Regions from separate parts of the Lysinibacillus sp. OF-1 genome, predicted to be linked through region 2. Evidence: a T-box and tRNA genes for the amino acid it is inferred to sense, from the RefSeq annotation. Region 2 holds a T-box; the other holds one or more tRNA genes.
The links. The T-box of region 2 lies ahead of serS (serine--tRNA ligase). A T-box ahead of a tRNA ligase gene usually reads a tRNA of that ligase, here a tRNA-Ser.

Region 1: it encodes a tRNA-Ser, which carries the amino acid that the T-box ahead of serS (serine--tRNA ligase) is inferred to sense. The anticodon was not compared.

What each region holds. Positions count from the first base shown of each region.
Region 1 covers NZ_CP102798.1:4,596,875-4,604,522, forward strand. The annotation lists gene NV349_RS22620 (YeiH family protein) at 1-23, opposite strand, end outside; gene NV349_RS22625 (LysR family transcriptional regulator) at 137-1,018, shown strand; gene NV349_RS22630 (LysR family transcriptional regulator) at 1,036-1,953, opposite strand; gene NV349_RS22635 (coenzyme F420-0:L-glutamate ligase) at 2,076-3,266, shown strand; tRNA gene NV349_RS22640 (tRNA-Ser) at 3,319-3,386, opposite strand; gene NV349_RS22645 (RNA ligase family protein) at 3,481-4,116, opposite strand; gene NV349_RS22650 (AAA family ATPase) at 4,137-5,093, opposite strand; gene NV349_RS22655 (M20 metallopeptidase family protein) at 5,235-6,413, opposite strand; gene NV349_RS22660 (YfcC family protein) at 6,436-7,648, opposite strand, start outside.
Region 2 covers NZ_CP102798.1:28,306-35,953, reverse strand. The annotation lists gene NV349_RS00145 (metal-sensitive transcriptional regulator) at 1-270, opposite strand, end outside; gene NV349_RS00140 (cation diffusion facilitator family transporter) at 338-1,285, opposite strand; gene NV349_RS00135 (ArsR/SmtB family transcription factor) at 1,305-1,640, opposite strand; gene tadA (tRNA adenosine(34) deaminase TadA) at 1,875-2,390, shown strand; gene NV349_RS00125 (sigma-54 factor interaction domain-containing protein) at 2,489-2,743, opposite strand; gene serS (serine--tRNA ligase) at 3,164-4,444, opposite strand; T-box leader at 4,521-4,736, opposite strand; gene pdxT (pyridoxal 5'-phosphate synthase glutaminase subunit PdxT) at 4,786-5,349, opposite strand; gene pdxS (pyridoxal 5'-phosphate synthase lyase subunit PdxS) at 5,351-6,235, opposite strand; gene pdxR (MocR-like pyridoxine biosynthesis transcription factor PdxR) at 6,338-7,648, shown strand, end outside.

The DNA.
Region 1 (7,648 bases), 140 kb from region 2:
ACTTTATTCTGTCTATTAACCATGTTGTTCACTTCTTTCTCCCTTGTTGATTATTACTTTAATAAAAAGCGAACTATTAGTAAAATACATATATATAATCATTATCATTAACATTTCTAATAATAGAGGTGAAACTATGCAATACGAAGCTTTAAAAACGTTCGTCACACTAGTTGAGGTCAATAATTTTACGAAAACCTCTGAAATACTTCATATTTCACAGCCAAGTGTTAGCTTACACATTAAAAACCTAGAACAGGAATTACAAACAACCTTATTTATTCGCTCACCAAAATCCGTGCAAATTACACCAACTGGTGAAATTCTTTATAAACGAGCGAAGCAAATCATGGCTATAACTGAAGCGGCGAAAGAGGATATTGCGGCCTATCATCAAGAGGTACAAGGTACATTAGTCATTGGAGCAAGCTTTACGATCGGCGAATATATATTGCCCCCCATCATAGCAAGCTTGCAGCAACAGTTCCCACAACTTGAGCTTCAAATTATTATTGGCAATACGAAAGAAATCATTCAATATACAAAATTATTGCAAGTTGATATTGGTCTGATAGAAGGGCAAGCACAGGATAATGAACTGGTAATTAAACCATTTATGCAGGATGAACTATTTATTGTCAGTGCCAGTAATCATCCACTGACAAAGCAACAACCCATTACCCCCGATAAACTTCAACAGCAAAACTGGGTTGCCCGTGAAGAAGGCTCTGGGACACGTTATTATTTAGATCATTTATTCAGAGCTAACGGTCTACAAATCCAATCACTTTTGACGATTAGTAGTAATCAGGGGGTCAAAGAGAGCGTTATGCAGGGACTTGGTCTTTCCTTACTATCCGCTTGTGTTATTGAACGTGAATTAAAAAATGAAGATATGACCATTTTGCCCCTTGAAGGACAGCATTTTCTGCGGACATTTTCTTATCTTTGCTCACCAACGATGAAAAATAAGCGCAATGTCGACATACTCATAGATATATTAATAAAGAAAGCTTAGCTGACTTTTTCTCGTCGCTAGGCTTTCTTTATGGTTCTTCTCGTATTCAAACGCTTAGTTTCAATGATTTCCACAAATTTTGTCGCTGCTCTAGAAAGAGGTACTGTTTTCAAATAACACATACCAATACTCCTTGTTGGAATACTTTCCATTAAGGTTAATTCATAGAGAAGACCTCGCTGGAGATAGTCCTTTGAAAATTCCTTGGTTACACATGCAATACCGAGATTACTACGAGCAAACTCTAACACCAAATCATGTGAACCTAGCTCAAATTCGGGTTCAATATGGATACCTCTTGCAAAGAGATAGTCTTCCACATACTTTCGTGAATTCGATTTTTTCTCTAGAAAGATAAGTGGAAATTTCAAAAGATCCTCATAGCTTAAACTTTTAGACGCAAGTGTCTTGTATTTCTCCCCACACACGAAGATATCTCGAATATTCGTGCATACGGTTAACTGTAATGTTGAATCTTCTATTGGAAAATTGCAAAATCCGATATCGACCTCACCCGATTTAATAAAATTACATATTTCAGATGTTGTACCATTCAACATTTGTAATTTGATATTCGGATACATTGTATGGAATGCTTCTAAATAAGGCATTAAAAAGAAGCGTGAAATGGTATCCCCTACTCCTAGTTTTAATTGCCCTGTTGTTAAATTTTTAAATTCTAGCAACTTTTCTTCACCAGCATCTAAAAGCCCTAAAGCTGAATTCGTATATTCAAAGAGAAGACTACCCTCTGTTGTCAGCGTCACACCTTTTGGAGTTCGATTAAAAAGACGTGTTCCAAGCTCCTTCTCCAATTGCATCATTGCCTGACTAACAGCAGGCTGTGTCATATATAAATCCTTAGCCGCACTCGAAAAGCTATTATTTTTTGCTACAACACTAAAAATACGATATAAATCTAATTTCCCTATCATATAAGCACCTCTTATAGCTATTATATGAACTATTAATTTTACTTATATCATTACTGGAGCGTATAGTAAAATCATATGGATTTTATTTCACTTTACGATTGATAGAATGAGGAGAGATTAAGTTGGAACGTGTAATCGGTACAGTTGTAAGAGGTCTTCGTGGTCCTATTATTAACGAAGGCGATAATATTGAACAAATCGTTGTAGATACAGTGTTAAATGCTGCGACAATTGAAGGCTATGCAATCGAGGATCGTGATATTGTCACAGTAACTGAATCTGTTGTAGCACGTGCACAAGGTAACTATGCGTCAATAGATGATATCGCTGTAGATGTGGCAGCTAAGTTCGGCGATGATACTGTCGGCGTTATTTTCCCGATTTTAAGTCGAAACCGCTTTGCCAACTGTTTACGTGGTATTGCCAAAGGTGTTAAAAAGGTTGTACTAATGCTAAGCTACCCATCCGATGAAGTAGGTAATCACCTTGTAGATATTGATGAGTTAGATGTAAAAGGCATTAACCCTTGGACAGATACATTAAATGAGGTTGAATTCCGTGAACATTTTGGCTACCAAAAACATACATTCACGGGTGTAGATTATATCGAATACTATAAAGAGTTAATTGAAGCAGAAGGCGCTAAATGTGATGTCATCTTCTCTAATAACCCAAAAACAATTTTAAATTATACAAAGAGTGTATTAACATGTGATATTCATACACGCTTCCGTACAAAGCGCATTTTAACAGCAAACGGTGCTGATAAAGTTTACAGCCTTGATAATATTTTAGCTGAGTCTATTAATGGGTCTGGCTTCAATGCAGAATATGGTCTTCTTGGCTCTAACAAAGCGACAGAGGATAGTGTAAAACTATTCCCCCATACTTGTCAGCCGATTGTTGATGGAATCCAAGCAAAAATTAAAGAGGCAACAGGCAAAACGGTAGAAGTCATGATTTATGGTGACGGTGCATTTAAAGATCCAGTGGGTAAAATTTGGGAGCTTGCAGACCCTGTTGTTTCACCAGCGTTTACGGCTGGATTGCATGGGACACCAAACGAGGTTAAATTGAAATACTTAGCAGATAACGACTTTGCTAACCTTCGAGGTGAAGAATTAAAAGCCGCTATTTCTGAATACATTCAAAATAAAGATGAAGATTTAACGGGTCAAATGGCTGCACAAGGAACAACACCTCGTCGCTTAACAGACCTAATCGGTTCGCTATCTGATCTAACATCTGGCTCAGGTGACAAAGGAACACCTATGATTTATATTCAAGGTTACTTCGATAACTATACTAAATAAAAAAAATGAACTCTCGTGTAGAAATGAGAGTTCATTTTTATTTACCTTTGCGTGAGGATGACAGGAATCGAACCTGTAAGCCCTTTTCAAAAGGGATATGCATTCCTTGCACACTTCCTCATATTATATATTTTTGGAGTAATTGATTTAGTATTACATTTTTCTCAGTCCTTTTTATTTAATCTTTAATCAAAGTAATTTTGTTAGATCCATTTTATTTTAAGCCATTTGGAATCATTTCTTCCTGTAGCCAATGATCGCTTGTTTGAACATGTTGCGGTCTCACAAATTTTCCTAAATTATAGCGAAAATCATCATAATGGAATGAGGCAGCGTTTCTAATCACATACCCCTCTTGTTCACCATCAAAAATGGATTTACCAGTAAATGTCCGTTTTATTTGTTCTTCATCAAAAATACCCCGATATAAAACGGGTACTGTTTCAATACCTAACTCAGCTGCAAAAGCGACCGTTTCATCCCAACTTAAACAAATATTATCTTCATTCCAAATACTAAATAAATAAAAATAACTTGTTAAGGCTTGATAATAAATGGAATGCTTCGCATACATATTTTCTCCACATAAGCGCCAATCATTAGGAATTCGATACGCAAAACTTGCATGAAATGTTTTTATCCAATGTCTAGAAGGATGATTGGCTGAATGGATGCTTCTGGCATGCATATAGTCTTTGTAAAGCGTAGTGCCTTCCCCATCTAGTTTTTCAGTGACCACCACTTCTTTTCCTATAAAATGATTCACATTTTTAGCAACTTTATCATCATGGGTATAGCCCCTGCTCCAGGGTAAATGAAAGCTTCTTGGGTATTTCATTAATTTCGTCATAGTTCCACTTCCTTTCCTTTTTATTTAGCAAATTGATCTGCCTCTCGGAAGAAATAAAGTCTTGTTAATAAATCACCATCTAATAAGTGATAAATTTGGCTTCCGCCTTTATCGCCCCCATACTGGATTAACATATGAAATTGCACTAAATGAACAACCTTCAACACAAAATCCTCTTCAAAGCCCAACTCTACGAGAAAATGACAAACCAATTGGGCAGATACATTTTCATGCCCATAATAGCCATATCGTTGTTGCAATGGTTTATATTTTTTGCAAAATGGTTTGCCGACATCATGGAACAATGCAGCCAATTGTAGTGCCAGTTTATCGCTTTCCAAGTAGTATTCATTGATATAGGCAAACACGAAATACGTATGCTGACATAGTAAAAATTGATGGTATGGATTTTCTTGATTGAAATGATAAATTTCTTTAAAAAGTGGGACTGATCGAAGTGTTTGAAACAGTTCTTCATAAGTGGGTTGGCTTTGTATAAGTGAGACAAATTGCTGTCGAGAGATATCATAGGGACTTGATTCATGTACAATATGCACTTCATCAAACCCTTCTCCTGCTGTAGGAAACTCTAGATGCTTTCTCATTTTTTCCATCACCAATAATGGTACATGCCGCTTCCGCCGTTGGTTTCTGGCTACACAGATTGAATAAGGGGTATCAAAGTAATAGCATTCCTTCTTAACCGCACTCGACAATTTGCGGAGTGCAAACATTCTGCGCTCCCGCTCTATATTGGTGGCATCTACAATGACAGAATAACCTTTTGCCACTAAATCATTCAGACGCTCATATAACGTGCGAAAGACTACACGTGATTTTTGCTTGGTGGCATCACCAAACAATTCTTGACGTATTGCATCACTGGAAAGAATAATCGCATTTTCACTTTTCGCTAGCTGTTTCACAAATGTACTTTTTCCACTTCCAGGCAACCCCACTGTAAAGATTACCTTCATCCTCTGCACCTCCCTTCAAGTTTCTATATCGTATTAAAAGAACAATCCTTTAGTTTTCAATACATACTGTAAGCAATTTAAAAGGCATGAGCCATTACCACACCAATACTCATGCCTTCATTATTTTTTAGCTTACGTCACTTATGGGCAAAGTGTCCGTGCTATATTTTCAAAGTAACGAACACCATATATAAGAGCTTCTTCATCTACTTTAAAACGAGGATGGTGCAATGGGTACGCTTCACCAAACTCTACGTTATGTACCCCGATAAATTGCATAGATGAGGGAACAACTTCTGAAAAATCGGCAAAATCCTCTGTGCCAAATATAGGTTCAGGCAATACCTTCACACCTGTAGCACCAACAATCTCTCCAGCTATACGACGAGATAATGCCGTTAATTCCTTATCATTTGTGACGGAAGGGCAACCTAGCTCCCAATTAATGTCTACTTTTGCACCGTGCATAGTTGCAATACCTGTCACTATCTTTTCTAAATGTTCTCGTGTATCCACACGAATTTTCGCATCTAGGGAACGGATTGTTCCTCCAAGCTCTGCTGTATCTGCAATAATATTTAATGCCGTTCCACAGTGAAATTTTGCAACAGTTAAAACAGGTGCATGTGTACTTGGCACTTTACGTGACACTATTGTTTGTAAAGCTACAACTATTTCAGAACCAATTATTAAAGGATCTATAGCGACCTCTGGTGTTGATGCATGACCGCCACGACCATAAATTTTAATTTCAAAATCATCTGCTGCTGCAGTAAATTTACCATCTTTCATAGCAAATTGCCCTACTTCATAATCAGGGCTCACGTGTAAAGCGAAAGCATAATCGACATTCTCTACTATTCCTAGTGCAACTAGTTGAGCAGCCCCCCCTGGTGTCACCTCTTCAGCATGCTGAAAAACAAAACGAATTTCTCCATTAAAATTGGTCCCACTCTCAGCCAATGCCTTTGCTGCACCAAGTAACATGGCTGGATGAGCATCATGTCCACACGCATGCATGACCCCTGGATTTATTGATTTGAATGGTAGATCCGTTTCTTCTTCAATCGGCAATGCGTCAATATCAGCTCGTAGTAAAATGGTATGTCCTTTATCTTCTGTTTTTGTACCTCTTAAAAAGGCACATACACTTGTTTCTGTTAAACGTCTTACTTCTAAATGAGGAAACGTTATTAATTGATCATAAATATATTGAGCTGTCTTATGCTCTTGATGTGATAATTCAGGATGCATATGCAAATGCCGACGCCATTCAACAACCTGTTGTTTTAAATTAGCCGTTTCTATCAATCTAATCACTCCTAATTTATTATTTATTTTATTAAAATGGTCCATAATTTATGAGATGCGCAATGACTAATAAGACAATCGCTAAGCCTGTCTGTATAAGGAAGTAAGGAAATACCCATCTGAACCATTTTGAAAATGGAATACCTGCTATTGCTAGTCCCGCTAATAAAACACCACTTGTTGGAATGACCATATTTGAAATACCATCACCAAACTGGAAAGCCAGTACGGCTGTTTGCCTAGTTACACCAATTAAATCGGCTAAAGGCGTCATGATCGGCATCGTTAACGCAGCTTGTCCACTTCCAGAAGGTACTAAGAAATTTAAGCAGAGCTGAAGCAAAAACATTCCTATCGCATTGATAGAAGCAGGTAATACACTTACAGTATTTGAAACAAAATGAAGAATAGTATCAATTAATCCTCCATTTGTAGTAATAACTAAAATGGTTTGGGCAAATCCGATAATTAATGCCCCTTCTACCATATCCCGGGCACCAGAAATAAACCCTTCAGCCATTTTATTTGGTCCAATCTTACAAATAATAGACATAATAATGCTGCTTAATAGAAAGACACCGGCAATTTCACTTATATACCATTGATACTTTATTACCCCTACAATCAATGCAACAAAATTTCCCAATAATACGAATAGTGCTATCAAATGACGTGGGCTCATCTTAAAGTCTAAATCAATTTTGATGCTCTCTTCTCTTTTAAACTTTCCGTAAATCCCTTTCGATGGGTCACTCTTCACTTTTTTTGCATGCCTGTATATATAAAGTACTGTCAAACTATAAAAAACGATGAACACAATGATTCGATATGACATTCCTGAATACATTGGAAGCTCTGCAATAGTTTGAGCTACACCAATGTTAAATGGGTTCGTAATGCCTGAAGTAAAGCCAGTTGCTAATGTACCTAGCATGACGATCGCAAAGCCTGTAATCGCATCCATTCCGAGTGCCATCGTTAACGGGATAATAATCGCTATATAGACAAGCGTATCCTCTGCTGAGCCAATTAGTGTCCCTAAACTAGCAAATATTAAAACTAGAATAGGGATTAATACGTACTCTTGTTTTCCAAATTTCGAGGCCATAACTTTAATAAAGGAATCAATAGCTCCAGTCTTTTGCATTACCCCTAAAGCGCCTCCAAATAAAAAGACAAATAAAATAATAGAAGCACCCTCAAGCATTCCCAGATGCACACTATTGAATATTTCTAGAAAGCCA
Region 2 (7,648 bases):
TGATAAACGATCTACAACACAACCCTTTAAGTGACCTTCTAATAATATTTTTGCCACACTATTTAATGCGGACTGTGTAGCAGATAGTTGCGTAATAATATCATCACAGTAAACGTCTTTATCAATCATTCCTTTAATGCCGCGAATCTGGCCTTCAATACGATTTAAGCGCGTTGTTAAATCCTTTTTCACACGCTCAGGGTGATGACTTTTTCGACAAGACGTAGCTCCCTCTGTATGACAAACATCATCTTTTACTGTGTCTTCCATTCTACCCCTCCTATCTCAACTTCATAATACTATACCCGAGAAGGGTATGCAAGCCATAAAAATTTTTTTATTCATGATGATGCTCATGATCATTTTTTAATTGGCATAAAATTGTATTTTCATGTTGATGTGATGCCGTTTCTAATTGAATGGTTACATGCTTAATACCCTTATGCTCAAGATTATGTTCAATTTTTCGTAGAATATGCTCACCATCAGCTATTTTTAACTGTTCATTGACAACCGCATGACAGGACAATGCATTCGTTCCACTAGTAATTGTCCAGATGTGTAGATCATGGATACTTTTTATTCCATCCGTCTGTTCTATTAGTTGAATAATTTCCTGAACATCTACATTTGAAGGTGTTCCTTCCATTAAGACATGGATTGAAGCCTTTGTGACATAGTAGCCACTTCTTACTACTAATAAAGCAACAATTACGCTCGCAAGTGGATCTGCCCAGCCCCAGCCAAAAAACATAATTAATAAAGCCGCAACAATTGCCCCTACAGACCCTAGCATATCGCTAAGTACATGTAAAAAAGCGCCACGCATATTTAAATTATCTTTTGTGTCACTGCCACGCATCATAATCCATGCCACTAAAATATTAATGAACAAACCAATCGTACTAATAATAAGCATTCCTGAAGTAGCTACTTCAGGCGGATTAGCAAAGCGTTTAAACGCTTCATAGAAAATAAATAATGCTATCCCTATTAATGTAATACCATTTAATACAGCAGCTAAAATTTCAAATCGTTTATAACCATACGTTTTACTATAGCTAGCCGCCTTTTCTCCAAACATAAAGGCTAACATCGCAATACCTAAAGAGATAGAGTCACTTAACATATGACCTGCGTCTGATAAAAGAGCTAAGCTATTCGTTAAAAAACCACCAATTGCCTCTACTATCATATAGCCTGTAATAATAATAAACGACAGTAATAACACCTTTTTATTTGCACCATGTGTATGATCATGACCGTGATCGTGTTGATGTCCCATTTATATTCCTCCATTTCATTTAATTATGTGTCGCATGCTCAATAGCTTGCTTCAATAAATTCATAATGTGATCGTCATCCTTAGAATAATACAAGGTTGTTCCCTCTCTTCGAAATTTCACTAAGCGTAAATTTTTTAAAAAACGTAATTGATGAGAAACAGTCGATTGGCCTAAATCTAAAATTTCAGCAATGTCGTTGACTGAATGTTCATCTGTACATAGTAAGTTTAAAATGCGAATTCGAGTCGGATCACTCAATGCCTTAAAGGTTTGAGATACTACAAATAATGTCTCTTCATCTAAATGCTGAATTGCAATTTTTTGTGTTTTTGAACTTTTTAATGTTTCATCCATAAAAGTTTACCCCATTCTTAAATATTCATATATGAGCATGTATTCATGTATAAATATATAGGGTTATTTTAGGAATGTCAATAATCAACTATACCGAAGCCTAGTTGCATTCAGATTTAGCTTTGTGCTTACACAAAGCGTTCCTTTCTGATTCCTTGACACCCGCTGAAAGAAAGTTAAAAGTAGCAATTACCAATTAAGCAGGATAAACTACTTTATAAGGAGAGATTTTTAGTGGATATTTTTGAAACAGATCGTCAATTTATGAAACAAGCATTAGAAGAAGCCAAAAAAGCAGCTATACTTGGGGAAGTGCCTATAGGTGCTGTACTTGTTTATAATGGGGAAATTATTGCAAAAGCTCATAATTTACGAGAAACAACACAAAATGCAACAACACATGCTGAGCTAATGGTTATTCAAGAGGCTTGTAAAAAAATCGGCAGCTGGCGTCTCGAAAAAACAACACTCTATGTTACGCTTGAACCTTGCCCAATGTGCGCAGGTGCAATTTTGCAATCTCGTGTACCACGTGTTGTCTATGGTGCAAGAGATATCAAAGCAGGCTGTGTAGATTCACTCTATCGTTTATTAAACGATGCACGCTTTAACCATGAATGTGAAGTATCTGAAGGAATCTTAGCAGATGAATGTGGACAAATCTTAACCAATTTTTTTAAAGCTTTACGAGAGCGTAAAAAAGCTGAGAAAAAAGCACGTATAGCTTCGAAAAATGAGACTATCAATTAAAGAAGGTGCCTCCTAATGAGACACCTTCTTTTTTATCCTCAGAGTAATAGCAATATATATGAACTGTGTCGTAGCAGCAACAGTAATGAATATTAAGGTTAAATAGTTAATCGTCTGAAAACACATTCACCTTCGATATAACTTTGCTTGTAAAGATACATCTGGTGGTCAATGAGTAACGTTCCACCATTAGCTTCCTGTAACTGTCCTTTTCTTTCTTCATTAGTATAGCGGCAACTTTCATTATGAAGAACTTGTGCTATAAAATCTTTCTCTATTCTAGTTTCCTCTGTTAATAAAATCGGAGCATTTTTCTTTGCGCTCAGACTGGCCTTTTCAAGTTGAGACTTCATTTCAGTGTTTATCGTAATGAAATCCTCTAGACGATTGGCCGTATGATTATCTCGAGATAGATTATGTCCCAGGAAATTATTTAAGCATTTTAATGCTTACTTTCATAAAAATGTTCTGAGAATTCAATTGCCTCCATAGCTTTCCATTGCTCCATAATGGGATAAGTTTAGCGATAAATAACTAAAACCATCTAATGTTGTAAGCTATTGCCCATAGGTTAAAACGGATTTCCCTGATTGCATGACTTCAAAAACGGTACTTGTTTCAGGTGTTAAGCCAATTTCTAATTAATATATTTAAATTTGCTAGATTATAAAAAATTACAAAACCTTTCATGGGAGATTTCAATTTTGGAAAAGCAAAAAAGCCATTTTAGATTCTCCCCTAAAGGATGGTCTAAAATAGCTTTTATTTGTTTTTTATTTTGGTGCGATTACCTCTTTACCACCCATATAAGGTCTTAAAACTTCAGGAATCACTACGCTTCCATCAGCTTGTTGATAGTTTTCCAGGATAGCCGCAACTGTACGACCAATGGCAAGACCTGAACCATTTAATGTGTGAACATACTCTGGTTTTGCATTTGGTTCACGACGGAAGCGGATATTTGCACGTCGTGCTTGGAAATCCTCAAAGTTAGAACAAGAAGAAATTTCACGGTACATGTTTTGTGCTGGAATCCACACTTCTAAATCATATTTCTTCGCTGCAGTAAAGCCTAAATCGGCTGTACACATTTTTAGTTTACGATATGGTAATCCTAATAATTGCAGTACTTTTTCAGCATGACCTGTTAATAGCTCTAACTGTTCGTATGATTCCTCTGGTTTTACAAAACGAACTAGTTCTACTTTATTGAATTGGTGTTGACGGATTAAACCACGTGTATCACGTCCTGCAGAACCTGCCTCTGAGCGGAAGCATGCACTGTATGCAGCAAAGCCTTGTGGTAAAGCCTCAGCTGGTAATATTTCATCACGATAGAAGTTCGTTACTGGAACCTCTGCTGTTGGAATCATGAAATAATCAGTTTCTTCTAATTTGAATACATCTTCCTCGAATTTTGGAAGCTGTCCAGTACCTGTTAAGCTATCACGATTTACAATGACAGGTGGTAGCATTTCCTCATAGCCATGCTCTTCTGCATGTAAATCCATCATGAACGTCATTAATGCACGTTCTAAACGAGCTCCAAGACCACGGTAGAATAAGAAACGGCTACCTGTTACTTTTGCGCCACGTTCAAAATCCACAATTTTCAAATCTGTCGCTAGATCCCAGTGTGCTTTAATATCAAAATCAAATGCTGGAATTTCGCCCCAAGTATATTCCTCAACATTGTCGTCCTCTGTTGTACCTACTGGGACAGATTCATGAGGAATGTTTGGTAAACGCATCATCATATCTTTAAAGCGCTCTTCTACATCATTTAATTGATTGTCTAATTCTTTAATTTCATCGCCTACCTGACGCATACGAGCAATGACTTCATCTGCGTTTTCCTTATTGCGCTTCATAAGTGAAATTTGTTCAGATACTTTATTACGTTCTGCTTTTAATTCTTCTGTTTTAGCAATTAATTCACGACGCTTTGCATCTAAGCCTTCAAAGTCATCTAAGTTACCTAAATCTTCATTACGTGTTAATAGCATTTCTTTAATTTCCGCGAAATTATCGCGTACACGTTTAATATCTAACATATTCATACCTCCAATAGTTTCTTTAATGATGGGAAATTGTTGCATCAAAATAAACACAAAAAAGCCCTCATCCCTGGAAAGGGACGAGAGCTACCCGCGTTGCCACCCTAATTGACTAGGCGTATGCCTAATCCACTTATTTTATAACGGCATTTCAGCCGGCTACAGTCTACTTCAATCACTTCGACTGTGCAACTCCAGGACGGATTCACAAGTGCTTTTATCAGCTTCCACCAACCGCTGACTCTCTAAAAAAAACGTGCTTGTTACTACTTCCCATCATCGTGTTCAATTATTTAAATTTTAACCATACTGTACTATATGAAAACAAATTTTGCAAGTCATACCATAGAGGAGACAAAATATTCAAGAATTCGCTTATCTGCTGTTAATTCAGGATGAAACGAACAACCTAATAAATGACCATCTTGCGCCAAAATTATTTTTCCGTCATGCTGAGCGAGAACATCAACATCTTTACCTACCGCTTCAATATGAGGTGCACGAATAAAAACTGCTGGAATACGTGCACCTATTTTAGGAATATCCAGTTGAACTTCGAAGCTATCTATCTGACGTCCAAATGAATTTCTTGCTACCGTCACATCCATAACTGCTAAATGCGGTTCGTCATCCACTAATTGATTGGCTAATAAAATTAATCCTGCACATGTGCCAAATACCGGTAAACCTTGCTGTGCAAGTTCACGGATTGGCTCTAGTAGGTCAAAACGGTCCAGCAATTTTCGCATTGTCGTACTTTCCCCACCAGGTAGTACAAGTCCATCGAGATTCACTAAATCCTTCTTCTGTTTTACTAAAATCGCTTCACAATCAAGCCCTTCTAACATTTGGACATGCTCACGGACTGCTCCTTGTAATGCTAAAACACCAATTCGTTTCATTTTACCAGCCTCGCTCTTGCATACGCTCGTTTTGCCCAAGCTGTGCAATATCAATACCCTTCATTGGTACACCGAGCTCTTTAGATATTTCAGCAATTAGCTTATAGTCTTTATAGTGGGTAGTCGCCTCCACAATAGCACGTGCAAATTTTTCTGGATTTTCGGATTTGAAAATACCAGAGCCCACGAAAACGCCATCAGCTCCAAGCTCCATCATTAATGCAGCATCGGCTGGCGTAGCAACACCACCTGCCGCAAAATTTACTACTGGTAAACGACCAAGACGTTTAATTTCTCTTAATAATTCGAAAGGAGCCCCCAGTAATTTTGCCTCCGTCATTAATTCATCTTCTGTCATACCCACTACTTTACGTACCTGAGCATTTACTTTGCGAATATGTCGAACTGCCTCCACTATATTCCCTGTTCCTGGTTCACCTTTTGTTCGTAGCATTGACGCGCCTTCTCCGATACGACGGGCTGCTTCACCTAAATCACGACAGCCGCACACAAACGGTACTGTGTAATCACTTTTTAATAAATGGTATTCTTCATCTGCTGGTGTTAAAACTTCACTTTCATCAATATAATCAACCCCCATTGCCTCTAAAACGCGTGCTTCAACGATATGCCCTATACGTGCCTTTGCCATAACAGGAATGGTTACAGCCGCCATTACTTCCTCCACAATACGAGGATCAGCCATACGTGCAACGCCACCTGCCTTACGAATATCTGAAGGTACCCTTTCTAATGCCATAACGGCTACAGCGCCTGCTGCTTCTGCTATTTTTGCTTGCTCTGCATTAATGACGTCCATAATAACGCCGCCCTTTTGCATTTCTGCCATTCCACGTTTTACTAACTCTGTACCTGTTTGTTTCATTTTCTAACCTCCACCTTTATGATGAAGTTTAGTATAATAGAAATTGACCATATAAAAATATCCAGTTTTTAAAATAATCATAAGGTCAGGAGGTTATACAACATGGATATGCTTTTATTTCAGCTTGAAAGAGATAGTAATAAACCGCTTTATGATCAGCTTTATAACGGTATTAAGGATGCTATTATTTCCAAGAAAATAATGGTAGGAGAAAAATTACCGTCAAAAAGAAAATTATCCGATTTTTTAAATATTTCTCAAACAACAATTGAAATTGCTTATGCACAGCTATTAGCTGAAGGTTATATTATGTCTAAATCACGGGTTGGCTACTTTGTTGAAGAAATAGATGAACTACCCTACATTCAGCAAGACAATGTAACCTCCGTCAATGAGCATCCTAAGAAAAAAACATACAAAATTGATTTTAATCCTGGTTCTATTGATATCGATGCCTTTCCGTTTCAAACATGGAGAAAGTATGCGAAAGAGCTTTTTGACGATACCTCAAAAGAATTATTATTAACAGGTGAACCTCAAGGTGAACTTTCTTTACGTACAGAGATTGCAAATTATCTATATCAATCACGCGGTGTTGTCTGTCATCCAGAGCAAATCGTAATTGGCTCTGGTACTGAACAGCTTCTGCCTATGATCCTACGTCTTTTTAACGACGATACCTGCTTTGCCCTAGAAAACCCAGGGTACCCAGCCGTGCATCGTATGTTTTCGCAGCATAAACGAAAAGTCTATCCGATTGCAGTGGATGAAGAGGGAATTATTATTCATGAGCTTGAAAAAACGAGCGCTAATGTCGTTTATATTACACCCTCACACCAATTTCCTACCGGTGCGGTATTATCTGCCACTAGACGGGCACAAGCTTTAAACTGGGCTGCTCAGAGCTCCTCACGTTATATTATTGAAGATGATTATGATTCGGAATTTCGTTATGCTGGAAAACCAATTCCTGCACTACATGCCTTAGATCGAAATGATACAGTGATTTACATGAGTACTTTTACAAAGTCATTAATGCCATCCTTGCGAGTAGCTTATTTTGTACTTCCACCTAAACTACTTGCCACATATAACGATGTCTTTAATTATTATTCATCTACTGTACCTCGCTTCGATCAGCATATCGTGGCAAATTTTATGCGAGACGGGCATTTTGCAAAGCACCTTAATCGAATGCGTAAAGTTTATCGAAAAAAACATGATAAGCTAACCTCCTTTTTAGAAAAATATTCTTCAGCGATTAAAATAACTGGTGAACAAGCTGGAATGCATATTTTATTAGAAGTACAGCACATTTTATCAGAAAAACAATTACAGCAACTTGCTTCTCAAGCGGAGATTGGTATTTATCCGTTATCTGCTTATAGACTAGACCATTATGAATCTTCACAT